4 regions of the Alteromonas sp. MmMcT2-5 genome follow, and region 4 is predicted to be linked to each of the others. Evidence: predicted binding sites of a transcription regulator. Region 4 holds the regulator's gene; each other region holds the start of a gene.
What was found. Region 4 encodes sigma-54, which starts transcription at its own class of promoters, with help from an activator protein. Its sites were predicted from a motif close to GTTGGCACGNNNNTNGNNT; they were not measured.

Region 1 (3,826 bases), on a different contig from region 4:
GCCAAAGTATGATTAATATTAACTCTGGTGGCCGTGGCCGCTTGTCTGGTATCACCGCGGCAGTTGTATTATTGGGCTTTATTCTATTTGCAGCTCCGCTAATTGAAATGATTCCTCTCGCTGCCCTTGTTGGCGTTATGTTCGTGGTGGTTATCGCTACATTTGAGTGGGCGTCATTCAGAATTATTCGCGGCGTAAACAAAGAAGATGCGTTCGTACTTTTCCTAGTAACCGGCGTTACCGTTATCGCTGACCTGGCTATTGCGGTTGTGGTGGGTGTTATCGTTTCTGCACTGGTGTTTGCATGGAAACACGCTCGTCATATTGAAGCGAGATCCCATATCGATAACGACGGTTGGAAAGTCTATGAGCTAGACGGCCCGCTGTTCTTTGGCTCGGTATCGCATTTCAAAGACCTGTTTGATATCGCCAACGACCCTAACGATGTAGTTATTGACTTTAAAGATTCTCGCATTTGGGATTCATCAGGTATCGATGCGCTAGATACCCTTGCTGACAAATACGAAGAGCAGGGTAAAAAGCTACACATTCGCCATATCAGTGATGAGTGTCGCTCACTGCTTCGCAAGGCCGATAAGTTTGTTGAAATTAATGTGGTTGAAGACCCTCGCTACCGTGTAGCGACGGATAAGCTGGCCTAAGTTATTTGAAAGCCTTAATGCACCAAGTAAACACAGTTTTGCGTTTGTTTGGTGCAGTTGTGAAGTCTGAATAATGCTTATTTTGTAGTAAATCAAATAAAAACAATTGATTACGGTTTTGGCACTGAACTTGGATAGCTATAAACGTAAAGTGTGTTTTGGTGATTAGTGTCAATCGCTGAAAATTGTGTGATTTATAACACTCCGTAAAATGTGTTAGCCGACCTAAACCGTTGGCAAAATAGGCAACGAAGCCCGCATCAACGAAAGTTGAAGCGGGCTTTTTTTTGTCCCGAAAAAAGGGGAATACCATGACTTCATTGGACTCAAAAACGCAAATTGTCGTCGTAGGCAACGGCATGGTGGGGCATCATTTTGTTGAGCAGCTTCACCAAAGCGATGCCAATGTAGAAATAAACGTTTTATGCGGCGAGTCACGCCTTGCGTACGACCGCGTTTATCTGTCATCTTTTTTTAGCGGCGCGAGTGCTGATGACTTAGCGCTTACTACACCCGCTCAGTACGCCGAGTGGGGCGTAAACGTAGTTACCAATGCCTTGGTTACCGATATAGACCGTGACAATAATAAAGTGACGACGTCGGAAGGGCAGGTGTTTAGCTACGATAAGCTTGTGTTAGCTACGGGCTCATACCCATTTGTGCCACCCATTCCTGGCAACGATCAAGAGCATTGCTTGGTGTACCGTACTATAGACGATCTACTCGCTATTGAAGCTTCAGCAGCGGTGAGCAAAGTAGGGGTTGTTGTTGGTGGTGGGCTGTTGGGTTTAGAAGCCGCTAACGCATTAAAACAAGCCGGTCTCGACACCCACGTGGTTGAGTTTGCCCCGCAGCTTATGGCGGTACAGCTAGACCAAGCAGGTGGTAACGTTCTTAAGGACAAAATTGAAGCATTGGGTGTTACGGTTCACACCCAAAAGGCAACGCAAACTATTGAGGCCGGTGATACCTGCCGCTATAAAATGGTGTTTGCTGACGGCACTGCACTAGAAACTGACATGATTTTATTTTCTGCTGGTATTCGACCTTCCGACCAGCTCGGCAGAAAGTCAGCGCTAACACTGGGTGAGCGCGGCGGTATTGTCATTGATAACCACTGCGTGACCTCTGATCCAAACATTTACGCTGTGGGTGAATGTGCGCTGTGGGATAACAAAATCTTTGGCCTGGTAGCACCTGGCTATACCATGGCGCGCACGGCTGTAAGTCATATAACCGGCGGCGATGCCGAGTTCGCTGGCGCAGATATGAGTACCAAACTCAAGCTAATGGGTGTGGAAGTGGGCTCAATTGGCGATGCTCATGAACGCACAGCCGGTGCGCTTAGCTACACCTATTTAAATCAGCCAGAAGGCGTGTACAAAAAACTGGTGGTAGATAGCGAGCAAAAGTACGTGCTTGGTGCTGTACTCGTTGGCGATACCAGCGACTACGACACGCTCCTACAGTATGCACTTAATAATATTGAATTGCCTGAACACCCAGAAAGCCTAATTCTGCCCTCATCCGATGCTGCACCGGCGCTAGGTGCCGATGCACTGCCAGACACCGCGTCTATTTGTTCATGCCTAAATGTGACAAAGGGCGATATTGTTTCAGCCATTGAAGGCGGCTGTTGTAGCGTTGGCGATGTAAAAGGCGAAACCAAAGCCAGCACAGGGTGTGGAGGTTGTGCTGCCTTACTTAAAAATGTTGTGGATAGCGAACTTGAAAAGCGCGGTGTGGAAGTATCAAAAGCCATTTGTGAGCACTTCAACCATACCCGACAAGAGCTATTTCACATTGTTAAGGTAAACGGCATTCGCACCTTTGACGAGCTACTAGAGCAACATGGTGAGGGGCTTGGTTGTGAAATTTGTAAGCCCGCTGTGGGCTCAATTTTAGCCTCGGTGTATAACGACTACATTCTTAAGGCTTCACATCTTCCTCTGCAAGACACCAACGATATCTACCTTGGCAACATGCAAAAAGATGGCACGTATTCCGTTGTACCGCGTGTACCTGGTGGCGAAATAACGCCAGAGAAGTTGATTCTGCTAGGTGAAGTGGCAAAAGAATACAACTTGTACACCAAGATCACAGGTGGTCAGCGCATTGATTTATTTGGAGCGCGCGTAGAGCACTTACCGGATATCTGGGAAAAACTCGTCGCTGGCGGTTTTGAAACCGGCCATGCTTACGCGAAGGCACTGCGTACCGTGAAATCGTGTGTGGGAAGCACATGGTGCCGCTACGGTGTACAGGATTCTGTTGGCACTGCCATTGACTTAGAGAATCGTTATAAAGGCTTACGTGCGCCACACAAAATTAAATTTGCCGTCTCTGGGTGTACCCGTGAGTGCGCAGAAGCCCAAAGCAAAGACATTGGTGTTATTGCTACCGAGCAAGGCTGGAACCTGTATGTTTGCGGGAATGGCGGCATGAAGCCTCGACATGCAGACCTGTTTGCCACCGACCTAGATACCGAAACCCTAATTAAGTACATCGACCGCGTGCTGATGTTTTACGTGAAAACGGCTGATCGCCTACAGCGCACATCGGTGTGGATGGACAACTTAGAAGGTGGGTTAGCTTACTTGCAAGACGTTGTGATAAACGATGCTCTTGGCATTAATGGTGAGCTTGAAGCACAGATGGATGCTGTGGTTGATGCTTATCAGTGCGAATGGAAAACCACCATTGAAAACCCTGAGTCGCGCAAGCGTTTCCGTCAATTCGTAAACAGCAATGCTAGCGACACCAATATTCAGTTTGTTTCAGAGCGAGGCCAGGTTCGCCCAGCTACTGAAGCTGAAAAAGTAGCAGGTAAAGATCAGTTCATTCCTGTCTCTATGGTATAGCCACTGGCTTATCAACCCTGTTAGGAGAATCAAATTATGTCAGCAGCGCAAAATGTAATGGCGTCAGAACCACAGCAAGTGCAATGGCACTATGTTTGTGAGACGAACGACTTAGTGACAAACAGTGGGGTTTGCGCCCTTGTCGACTCACAGCAAGTGGCAATTTTCAGTTTGAAGATAAACGGCGAAACCCAGGTTTTCGCCATTAGTAACTACGACCCTATTGGTAAAGCAAACGTACTCTATCGCGGACTTCTGGGTTCGATAGGCGGTGCGCCTGTTGTTGCTTCGCCTCTATACAAA
Region 2 (3,826 bases), on a different contig from region 4:
TAATCACTCTACCTGTCATTGGCTGGCATGCAGTGGCTTCTTTTATGTCTTCAATCGCTTCTGCTATTGCCGCGTTGACGGTTTGCCCATAAAGCGACTGCCAAAATTTTGTCGAAAATTCATCTACATCTTCGAATCTGTCGAATGTCCATTCTCCTTGATTCTGATAAGACTTAGTCAACAACAGGCCTCCATTAATGCCGTCATAGACCTGAATGGTCATAGCAAAGGAGCGTCGAGAAGTACCCTCACGCCACGGTGTAAAAACCGAAGCCTCTTCCCGTGTCACGCTTAAATCATCTATCATGCCCACCAGCACAAATTGAGTATTACTTTGCGCTGAAAGCGTGCGTACATTTTGGTCAGTATATCGACTGTCAAATTTTGCAGTATGTGGCGCGATATAGATAATATCTAGGTTTTCAGTTTTATTTCGCATGGCCTGCGCTAACTGCTGGGTGAATGAAGCATCGAAATTGGGAATATTACCCTGTGTAAGCTGCGCTCTGTTACGTACCCTGAAGTGTGTAGTAGCGAAATGTTTTTGGTCATTTTGTGCGGCACACATTTTTCCTCTTGGAAAAATGTCAGCGCGAATACTTACCGTAATAACATCGCCGCTATAAACTTCATCAACCAGTTCCAGTTGTTCAACTTCGCCGGTAGAGCGAATGGTCATCTCTTCATTTTTAAGAAGACCATTTGTAAGCTTCGCGACACTATGAACTGACGCGCCTGCAAAAAGCATGGCTTGCTTAAGTGCCTCTTGGGTAGCCGCATGTCTGGCAGTTTCCTTATCACCATTTCGCACCACAGCCTGTCCTGTAGCCTCGTACCACACGGCATTTGCTTGCCCAACGAAAAATGCAAACAGGCAAATTACCGCCACGACAGCATTTAAAATAGTTACCAGCGTTGTTTTGCTAATATGTCGCACCGCACACCTCTGGAGGTTTTTGTCTAACTGCGCTATGCAAAGCGCCCGCTTTCTAAAGCGAAGTATGCGAAAAGAGTGCCAGTTGATGTGGTTTCGTCGCCATTAAATCAATCGGGCGCATATCTTGCACATATCTTGCAATGCGTATCTTGCTAAAGGTTTGTAAAAAGCGTCAGTTTAGATATGTCAAAATCTGCTACCGCGGGTATGGCGGTATCTCGTAGTTACAAGGCTGCCACCGACGAGAGCAGCGTAACTACACATTTGATTTTATTAATAATGCAATTTGGAAATGAAACTATGTGCTTGAAAAAAATACATAAATCAAAATCGCTGCTGCTGTCTTGCTTTCTTGGTTTAGCAATAAGCACTGGTGGATGCGGCATTATTGATAAACACGTTGAGTGGGAAACAATAGAACCAGAAAGCTATCCCGTGCTCAAGGCGGTGGGCTATGCGCCAATTTCTTCTCAGCATGGCGAAAGCGACAGCATGAAGCTTATAATGGCGATGAAAGCGTCAAAATTAGATGCATACCGAGAGCTCACTGAACAAGTCTATGGTCAAAAAATTGAAGGCAATCAGTCTCTGTCTCACTTGGTTATAGATAGCGAAACATTGCGAGCATCTGTAGAGGGGGTCATTAGAGGCGCTGAAGTCGTAAAAGCCTATCCGGTAGGTGAAGATACATACGTCACCGAACTCGCTTTAGATATGCAGCAGGTTTACGATATATACCTGTCGACCGCAAAACCGCGCCGAGTAAAGGATGTTAAGTATTATTAAACGTTAGCGAAAGGGGTGATTGCGCAAGCGGCTGTATCGTGAAGTCTTAAAACATGCGCAAATTCACAGAGATATAATTTACTTTTACCGGTTAAGGCTTAATGGTTAAAGCTCGCTGAGTGGGGTTTACTGAAATCGCAAAAAAATTAAGCGCTCACTCCCGACCCTAAAGTCCCGCCTTTCGGCTTTCCTTTTTTGTCATAGGTGAGCGATTCTTTGGCACGAACTTCCATCATCAAGTTACGTAAGTGTGTGAGGCGTAGCTGTCCTTGCTCTACGGCTTTTTGATTGACTTGTGTGCGGTATTTGCAATCGTCCAGAAGTTTCTTTGCATTAGCCATTAATGCTTCATCTTCTTCTGACATTGAGCCTTGATCGCTAATTGTGCGCTCAATGCTTCCATCGAGAGCCTGAATAGACGTTAACAGTGCTGTCTTTTCGTCTAATAAGTTCATTAAAGATTCTGCGTCTCGCGAACTGATAAGTTGCAATTCTTTTTCAAGCAATACGGCAAGTGAAGACAGTTGCTCCACTTGCTTTATTAGTGCTTGTGTCAATTGGCTTGCTTGTTCAGTCACGTTAGCTCTCTTCTGGTTAGTTACGATTTTTGTCGCTCACTATTTAGCGCCAAAAATCTCACCTTCTAGTTTTGCAATCTTGTTGGCAAGCACTTCAGGATTAACTTTATACTCGCCACTTTGAATCGCTCGCTTAAGGCGATCGACTTTATCTTGGTTCACAGGCGCTTCCGAACCTTTCTTCTGAACCTGGTTGAGCTGCTGAGCAGATTGCGTCAACGATACAGAATCCTGACGCGGAACTGATGCGGTTTGCGCAGCCTGTGTTGATGCCTGCTGTGGAGATTGCTGCGTTTGGTTTTGCTGCGCAACCTTTCCATTATCAACGGGTGTTTTCGGTAACCCATTGTTTATATTGTTAATTGCCATAATTAGTCCTCACTACTTTTTCGCCTCTGTAAAGTGTATCGGCCTTTTGGCTAATTTCTTTAGCTAAATTGTGAACAAAAAAGTAGATATTCGCTGCCTCGTTTATAAGTGTATCACGACTTCTTCAGGGCTTGCGACTCTTGCTATCACCGCCTTTTGGCTACTGGCATTAATTACCTTAATATTGTCACCAACAACACCGTCTTGCTGAGCGATTCCGGCTGTTTTCACTTCCATACCTGCTACCTCAGCAGTTATGGTAATTCTGTCGCCTTTGCACACAAAGCATAGCATATTTGACTGTATAGCTTGTCCGTCAGTCACTCGGCGTTTTATTCTAGCCCCAATAAGTGCTTCTAGCTCAGTAAATGCGGTATGGCGTAATCGTCTTACATCAACTTTTGCCAGAGAGAGATTCGATGATGTCAGTACGGTTCCTGGACTTATTGCGCCTTGAGTGACAACAATTTCTTTGGTACGCGTTACTTGCCCGCTGGTAAAAAGGTACCATTCATTATTTCTACAGCTCACTCTAACTGATATATACGATTGGCTCAGCGCTTCTTGCGACGCATTGTATTCGAACCCAGTTGGGCAGTCAGGAATATTTATCCTATCGTCTATCTTCACAATAGACACATCAATGCTAGTATCCTGCGTATTATCAGCAAGTTGAGTTATTAGGTATTGTTTTGCGCCTTCTTCAACCTGTTTGTGATTGGTTTGTGTCGCCAAGCAGTTCATAGAAAGCACACTGAAAACGGTCAATGACAGTAATCGTGTGAATGTAAGGCGCGTTTTGGCGTTCATATTTTTCATCATGACTTTTCGTGTTCAGTTTACAAGTTATTGACTATGCTTAATACGGCCGGTTTGCTTAGAGCAAATAAATAACAGCCAAAGTAAATCCATAAGGTTTACAAGCACGAGCGTCAACGCAGGATCATTGATTAAGTTAAGGTATAACCCCTTACTAAAGACTGAAAAATGCTATTTAGTGTCATTTTTCTGTCGTTTGACCTGCAAAAATTTAGTGATATTGTCTATCTTTATCATAAGAGGCAATGATCATGCCCAGTATTACTTAGAGGTGACCTATGTCGGGGATTTTAGATTCAGTAAACCAGCGCACGCAGCTTGTTGGGCAGAATCGCTT
Region 3 (3,826 bases), on a different contig from region 4:
GGTATGGACCGACAAGAAAGTGGCGATTGTAGGTGCAGGCCCAGCTGGTCTTGCATGTGCTGATATTCTGGTTCGTAACGGCGTTAAACCTGTTGTTTACGACAAATACGAAGAAATTGGTGGCCTACTTACATTTGGTATCCCGTCTTTTAAATTAGAGAAAGACGTAATCAAGCTACGCCGCCAAATTTTTACCGAGATGGGTGTTGAGTTCGTACTTAACACTGAGATTGGTAAAGACATACAGTTCCAGGACTTAATCGATAAGTACGACGCCGTTTTCTTAGGCATGGGTACGTACAAGTCAATGCAAGGCGGCTTTGACAACGAACACGTTGAAGGCGTATATGATGCACTTCCTTTCCTTATAGCCAACACCAACCGCGTAATGGGTCTTGAAAAAGATCCTGCTGATTTTGTTGACATGAAAGGCAAGCGTGTTGTTGTGCTAGGTGGTGGTGATACCACCATGGACTGTGTACGCACCTCAATTCGTCAAGAAGCTGCACAAGTAACCTGTGCATATCGTCGTGACGAAGAAAGTATGCCTGGTTCACGCCGCGAAGTGGTTAACGCTAAAGAAGAGGGCGTTGAGTTTAAATTCAACCTACAGCCTCTTGATATAGCCGTTGATGAAAACGGAAAAGCCTGTGGCGTTAAGTTCGTTAAAACCGAAATGGGGCCGCCAGATGTAAATGGTCGTCGCCGTCCTGTTGAAGTGGAAGGTTCAGAGCACGTACTAGAAGCAGACGCGGTAATTATCGCCTTCGGCTTCCAGCCCAGCCCTGCGCCATGGTTTGCTGACTTCGGCATTATGCTTGATGAAAAAGGTCGCGTACGCGCCCCTTCCGCGGGTAAGTTTGCCTTCCAAACTTCACATCCACAAGTTTTTGCTGGTGGTGATATGGTGCGTGGTAGTGACCTAGTTGTTACCGCTATCGACGAAGGCCGTAAGGCCGCAGAAGGGATTATGGACTATATTGGCGTTTAACCTTCGCTAACTAAGGCCTATTGTCCATTCACGAAAAGCTCGATAGTTCTGCTATCGAGCTTTTTTTATGCACACTTCGATAATACGGAAAACGCTAAAAGTATACGTTAATAGACCAAGGTTTAGTTGAAGCGCGAGCGTTACGACTCTACTATCGTTTAAGCAATTAAAGACATCGCACATCGGGTGAAGAATCTATCTATGCAGCATTTAAACATTAAGAAACTTACATTGTGTCTAACATTGGCGATAGCAGCTAGCAATGCCAGCTTAGCTGATACCATTGCTGTTGACGCTTCATTAAATGCGCAAGTTAACAACCAAACTAAGAAACAAAGCGTCAACTCTTCACCTAGTAAGCCAAGCATCATGTCTTGCCCTTCTGATTTTCAGCAAGTTAAGATTTCTGATGATGCAAGACAATGCCAAGCATTTGACGAAAGCAAGACAGCAGTAATGGTTTACCACTCTCCTCGCTCCCCGAGTGAATTACTGAATGTTTACCAAACGGCGCACCCCGCTTTAAAAACTCACACACCAGTTAGCGGCCGCACGTTGTTATCCTCAGAAGATAAAGGGGTCAGAGTAATAATCAGCCCAGATAATACTGGCTCTCAAGTGGATATTCTTGTTACATCCACAACGAAATAAGCCCTTTTAGCAAGACAACTACGAAATCTACTCATGTTGGCATCTGCTTTGCAAAATCATCAATAACTACTCCACGGTAACAGTGAGTGTCATTTTTATGACGCTCAAACTGCAAACGGAGCCCAAGCTTTTTTCGATATAAACACTTTAGCGGGCTTCTTTATTATGCATTCCGTGGGCTTTAACTATTGAAATTTGCGAGGGTTACGATGGAATTGGCAATTATTCTAATGATGTTACTTATTGTCGTTGCACTGGGTGCCATAAAGTTGTCAGACGGCGGTGTCGCATTTCCATTTAGGCGAAAGCCGCAATTGTTCACCCCCGTTGAGCACTCTTTTTTAAACCTTATCGAACAGGCTATGGGAAGAGAGTTTCGCATAGTGTGCCGTGTGCGTCTTAACGATTTAGTGGCGGTTCGCCAGTCTGCAAGTAAAAAGACGGCAAGCCAAGCCATCAGCAGAGCTTCTAGCAGACAGCTCGACTTTGTATTAGTAGATAAACACGACATGAGTCCTGTTCTTGCTATCGACTTAGTTCATAGCCAAGGCAAAGATGGTTATAAATCACAAAAAGACTGGTTTGTAACCGGAGCCCTTGATGCTGCCGGCCTTCCTCACGCAAGAATCAAAGTGAAGTCTGGTTATACCGTTGACGATATTCGCGAGTGTTTGGAAAACAAACTCATTCCATATCGCCGTTTACAGCAAAAAATGGCACAGCTGCCAACGCATAATCCAGAGCCACCAAAGCGCCCGACTCGCCCAGTGCGTTCAAGCAGACCAGCTGCAGCTTAAGACATAAGCCCCACTTCCCCTGGCCTTTGTTGCTTTGCTATTTTCTTACTCTCAAATAGCGGTAACAGAGGCATTTTTCTGTCAGTTTGCCCGTTTTCCTTATACAATTAACGCATTCAACAGCGTATTCACGCGTTAAACTCCCTCAACACCGTCGGTAAAGTTATGAAAAAAATTGGTATTTTAGGTGCAATGGACGAAGAAGTTGCGCTACTTAAAGCGTCACTTTGGAATGTAAAAGAAACCCAGTGGAAGCACCTGACGTTTTACGAAGGTACACTTAACGACATAGAAGTGGTGCTAGTAAAATGCGGTATTGGTAAAGTGGCTGCAGCAATTGCTACTACTGTACTTATCGAACAGTACGCCCCTGATGCTGTTGTCAATACCGGTTCTGCCGGAGGTTTCGACAAGAATCTAAACATCGGTGATTTAGTGATCGCCAGTCACGTTATTCACCATGATGCCGATTTAACCCATTTTGGCTACAAGCTCGGTCAATGCGCAGGTATGCCTGAAAATTTCCGTTGCGATACAAGGTTAATGGAAGCCGCTCGTAGTGCTGCCACAGGCATTACGTCGCTTCAGTCGACAACAGGTTTAATCTGTACGGGCGATGCGTTTATCGGTAGCGACGAAGCTGTAGCAGAACTGCGTGAAAACTTCCCAGACATGAAAGCGGTTGAGATGGAAGGTGCAGCTATAGGTCAAACTTGCCATATGCTCGACACGCCTTTCCTTGTCATTCGTTCATTGTCGGATATTGCAGGAAAAACGTCGTCAGTGAGCTTTAAAGAGTATCTAGACACTGCCGCTAAACACTCAGCACAATTAGTTATGGCAATGATTAAGGCTCTCGCAAAATAAGATGACAGAGGTAATTAGCGACCCGCAATACCAGTCGCTATTCGTACTTTGGCTGGCTATCGCCGTTGACGCATTATGGCGCTGGCCCCAAAGTACTCATCCATTAACGCTCATGCGCTACCTCGTTCAGCAAATGGGGCGCAAAGTGGTGCCCTCTCGCGAATACGGTAGGTCTCAGCACTATATTTCAGGCTCATTAGCCGCCCTAGTTCTTCTTGCGCCATTGGTAGTATGTGTTGCCATCTTGGTGTACATGGCCCAATACCCCGTATTCTTTGAGGCGATTATTCTTGTCGCACTGCTCGACTACGGTTACCAGCGTCAACAGTACAAAAAAGTGCTGGCGAGTGTGGGAAGAAATAAAAAATCCCTCGCACGTGAAATGGCGCAAACCATTACTGCACGTCAATGCGATTCACTTTCCGATATAGGAATTGCCAAAGCCGCGATAGAATCGCTATGGCTGAAGTTTCTTTATCTTTATTGCGGCGTTATTTTCTACTTTGTAGTGGCAGGCCCC
Region 4 (3,826 bases):
GTCTAATCCGGTCAGATGTTTAAGGTCGGGCTCCCAGTGGGGGTTAGGTAAAAAGCGGGCATCAAAAACGTAATCCGCATCTTTAGGAATGCCGTGCTTAAAGCCAAACGACTCAAACACAAGCACAAGGCGTGAGCTTTTCTTACCCAGGATACGCTCTCGAATTAACTCTGCCAGTTGGTGAATGGTAAGCTTATCTGTATCTAGATATAAATCTGCGCGCTCAGCAATAGGAGCAAGTAGGGCAGACTCGGCTTTAATGGCTTCTGAAAGCGATTTATTAAGCTTGGCGAGAGGGTGAAGACGACGTGTTTCGCTAAAACGCTTAACCAGTACATCATCGCTCGCGTCAATGTAAACAATGGTCATCGACCACGAAGAAGGCAGGTAGTCTAGAATTTCTACCAAATCGTCAGGATTTTTAGGTAAGTTTCTCACATCGATACTTACCGCAACCTGATCGTACTCGTCAACAACTGTATGGGTTAAGGTGGGAAGTAAGTTTACCGGGATATTATCAACACAGTAATAACCTAAATCTTCCAATGCGCGAAGTGCGACAGACTTACCAGACCCCGAACGACCACTGATTATTATCAGCTTCACCTACTTTCTCCCTAATACTCTGGTTTTATCACATACGCGTTGTTGAATTAGGCGCCTACTAAACGGTTAATAGGCGCTTAATGTTTAACTTAATGCAGATAGAATATCGTCGCTTGTCGTTGCGCGACGTATTGCTTTAATCGTTTCTTTGTCGCTTAGTTTACCAGCCACGGTGGCCAGCGTTTGAAGGTGTCCTTCGGTCTGTTCCTCGGGAACGAGTAGCGCAAAAAAGATGTCTACGGGTTTCTCGTCAAGGGCGTCAAAGTCGATTGCTGGCGTGCTGGTTACAACAATGGCAATCACTTTCTCAAGGCCCGGCAGGCGTCCGTGGGGCAGGGCGATACCATTGCCAATGCCTGTACTACCCATACGCTCTCGAGCCATCAAACTGTTGAGTACCGTTGCCTGATCAATGTTCTCGTTTTGCTTGGCAGCGATATCAGCGATGATCTCAAGAATTCGCTTTTTACTATTACACTGAACCGCACACTCGGTGCGGTCCAGACTTACGATGGCTTGTATATCCATGCTTAATTAACTACTAATGTTTTTTCAGTTTTTCCTTATGCTTGATTACCTGCCGGTCGAGTTTATCAACCATGCTGTCAATCGCCGCATACATGTCGGTATTTTCTGAGGATGCGAATACTTCAGCGCCACTTAAATGAACGGTCGCTTCGGCTTTTTGATTTAATTTTTCAACGTTCAGGATGACATGCACATTAGAAATGTGATCAAAGTGACGTTCAAGTTTGCTGAACTTCGTATCGACATAATTACGCAAAGAGTCGGTGATTTCGACATGATGACCAGTAAGGTTGATTTGCATATTTCGTCTTCCTTATATTATTAAGCCCGATTAAATAAGGCTTTTGCGTTGGTTCGACGGCGGGATCGACAACGATTCCCGGTACTTTGCTATTGTTCGCCGGGCAACTTTAATGCCTTGTTCGGCCAACAATGAAGCAATCTTGCTATCACTTAGCGGCTTGCTAGGCTTTTCAGCGGCCACTAATTTCTTGATCAATGCACGAATCGCTGTAGATGAACATTCACCACCAGACTCTGTTGCAACGTGGCTTGAGAAAAAATACTTCAATTCGAAGATTCCACGTGGCGTATGCATGTACTTTTGCGTTGTCACTCGCGAAATAGTGGATTCGTGCATATCTACCATTTCTGCGACATCATTTAGCACCATTGGTTTCATCATTTCCGGGCCGTGCTCAAAAAAGCCCATTTGCTGCTGCACAATGCAGTTTGCAACCTTCATTAAGGTTTCGTTACGAGATTCAAGGCTCTTTATGAACCACTTAGCCTCTTGCATGTGTGAGCGGATGAATTGTGAATCGCTACTATTCTTGGCACGGCGACTCATTGCAGCGTATTGTTGATTTACGCTTAACTTAGGCAGACTGTCGGGGTTCAGCTCAACCACCCAACGGCCATTTTTCTTGGTTACTGAGACATCAGGAATAACGTACTCAGGCTCTTTAGTAACTAAAGCACTACCTGGGCGAGGATTCAAGGTTTGCAGTAAACGCATTGCCTCGCGTAGCTGATCTTCTTTCAATCGGCTTTTACGCATAAGCGTACGATAGTCTTTGCTGCTCAGTAAGTCAGAGTACTCTTCAATCAGTTGCTTTGCTTCAGCAAGCCACGGTGTGTCTTCTGAAAACTGGCGCAATTGCACCATCAAACATTCTTGTGGAGAGCGTGAGCCAGAACCAATAGGGTCGAACATCTGAATGCGCTTTAGCACACATTCTATTTCGTCCATTTCAATCGGCTCTTCCATATCATCATCGTTAACCGCTTCTAAAATATCATCAAGGGTAACGGTTAAATAACCTGACTCGTCAATAGAGTCGATGATTGCTGTAGCGATTGCGCGATCGGTATCCGAGAAATGGGTAAGGCGCATTTGCCAAAGAAGGTGCTCTTGAATATCTTCAGTAGTCTCACCTTGGAAGATTTGCTCGTCGTCATTGGATGGACCCGGAGCAGGCGAAGATGAAGCAGAGTAGTATTCGTCCCATGTGCTGTCGATTGGCAGCTCATCGGGAAGATCGTTTTTCTCAAGTGCATCGCCGGCTTCTAGTGTGTCACTAGATGCAGAAGCAGTGGCCTCAGAGCCGCTGTCATCGTTGTCGATATTGTTCTTTTCTAGTTGCGGCTCGTCGTTACCTTCTTCAACTTCTAATAGCGGATTAGAATCGAGCGCTTCTTGGATCTCTTGTTGAAGATCAAGTGTAGAAAGCTGCAGCAGTTTAATGGCCTGCTGAAGCTGTGGTGTCATGGTAAGTTGTTGGCTAAATTTTAGCTGTAAAGATGGTTTCATCTACGTCTTATTTAAATGCTCTAAATTGAATATACCAGAGCGAAACTGAAAAATGACAATTCGGTTACATTAACTATAGCCTGAATTGTTCGCCTAGGTATACATCCCTTACTTTTTGATTACTTAAAACCTGTTCCGCCGTTCCTTGCGCAATAAGCTCGCCATGACTCACAATGTACGCCTTTTCACAAACATCCAATGTCTCTCGTACGTTATGGTCCGTGATAAGGATTCCAATACCCCTATCGCGAAGATGTTGTATTATCTTCTTTATATCATTAACTGATATTGGATCAACACCAGCAAATGGTTCGTCTAACAAAATAAATTGCGGTTTTGCTGCCAGAGCGCGGGCAATCTCAACGCGACGGCGTTCGCCCCCTGACAAACTCATCCCCGTACTATTACGTATATGGTTAATATTAAATTCATCAAGTAGCGCATCTGCTTCTTCTTCTTGCTGTTGTGAATTTAAATCTTTACGGGTTTGCAAAATGGCCATGATATTTTCATGCACTGTGAGCTTTCTGAAAATAGAGGCTTCCTGCGGTAGGTAGCCAATTCCGCGGCGTGCGCGCTCGTGCATGGGCTGATGAGTTAGCTCATTGTCGTCGATTTCAATCTTGCCTTTATCCAGATTCACTAAACCAACAATCATGTAGAATGTGGTGGTCTTACCAGCGCCATTTGGGCCAAGAAGACCAACAATTTGACCCGTTGAGACAGACAGGCTTACATCTCGTACAACCTGTCGTGACTTGTAAGCCTTAGCAAGATTTTTAGCGCTCAAAGTTGCCATTGCTATTCATTGCCCTCGTTGTCTTTTTTGTCTTTCTTAGACGAAGTTTTGCGAATGGTCTCAGGTGTGAATACTGTGGT

Region 1: nirB (nitrite reductase large subunit NirB) is a predicted target of sigma-54. The motif match lies at 780-798, and genes of this name have one in related genera.
Region 2: MHN09_RS00570 (flagellar assembly protein T N-terminal domain-containing protein) is a predicted target of sigma-54. The motif match lies at 1,002-1,020, and genes of this name have one in related genera.
Region 3: MHN09_RS06165 (DUF2726 domain-containing protein) is a predicted target of sigma-54. The motif match lies at 1,678-1,696, and genes of this name have one in related genera.

What each region holds. Positions count from the first base shown of each region.
Region 1 is NZ_JAKRFB010000010.1:67,945-71,770, reverse strand. It holds gene MHN09_RS06885 (SulP family inorganic anion transporter) at 1-662, shown strand, start outside; gene nirB (nitrite reductase large subunit NirB) at 974-3,523, shown strand; gene nirD (nitrite reductase small subunit NirD) at 3,560-3,826, shown strand, end outside.
Region 2 is NZ_JAKRFB010000001.1:121,203-125,028, forward strand. It holds gene MHN09_RS00570 (flagellar assembly protein T N-terminal domain-containing protein) at 1-937, opposite strand, end outside; gene MHN09_RS00575 (LPP20 family lipoprotein) at 1,238-1,723, shown strand; gene flgN (flagellar export chaperone FlgN) at 1,870-2,301, opposite strand; gene flgM (flagellar biosynthesis anti-sigma factor FlgM) at 2,341-2,670, opposite strand; gene flgA (flagellar basal body P-ring formation chaperone FlgA) at 2,773-3,489, opposite strand; gene MHN09_RS00595 (chemotaxis protein CheV) at 3,768-3,826, shown strand, end outside.
Region 3 is NZ_JAKRFB010000008.1:76,573-80,398, forward strand. It holds gene MHN09_RS06155 (FAD-dependent oxidoreductase) at 1-991, shown strand, start outside; gene MHN09_RS06160 (hypothetical protein) at 1,193-1,642, shown strand; gene MHN09_RS06165 (DUF2726 domain-containing protein) at 1,852-2,439, shown strand; gene MHN09_RS06170 (5'-methylthioadenosine/adenosylhomocysteine nucleosidase) at 2,605-3,306, shown strand; gene MHN09_RS06175 (cobalamin biosynthesis protein) at 3,308-3,826, shown strand, end outside.
Region 4 is NZ_JAKRFB010000014.1:57,719-61,544, forward strand. It holds gene rapZ (RNase adapter RapZ) at 1-606, opposite strand, end outside; gene ptsN (PTS IIA-like nitrogen regulatory protein PtsN) at 691-1,134, opposite strand; gene hpf (ribosome hibernation promoting factor) at 1,148-1,435, opposite strand; gene MHN09_RS08370 (RNA polymerase factor sigma-54) at 1,466-2,947, opposite strand; gene lptB (LPS export ABC transporter ATP-binding protein) at 3,021-3,746, opposite strand; gene lptA (lipopolysaccharide transport periplasmic protein LptA) at 3,749-3,826, opposite strand, start outside.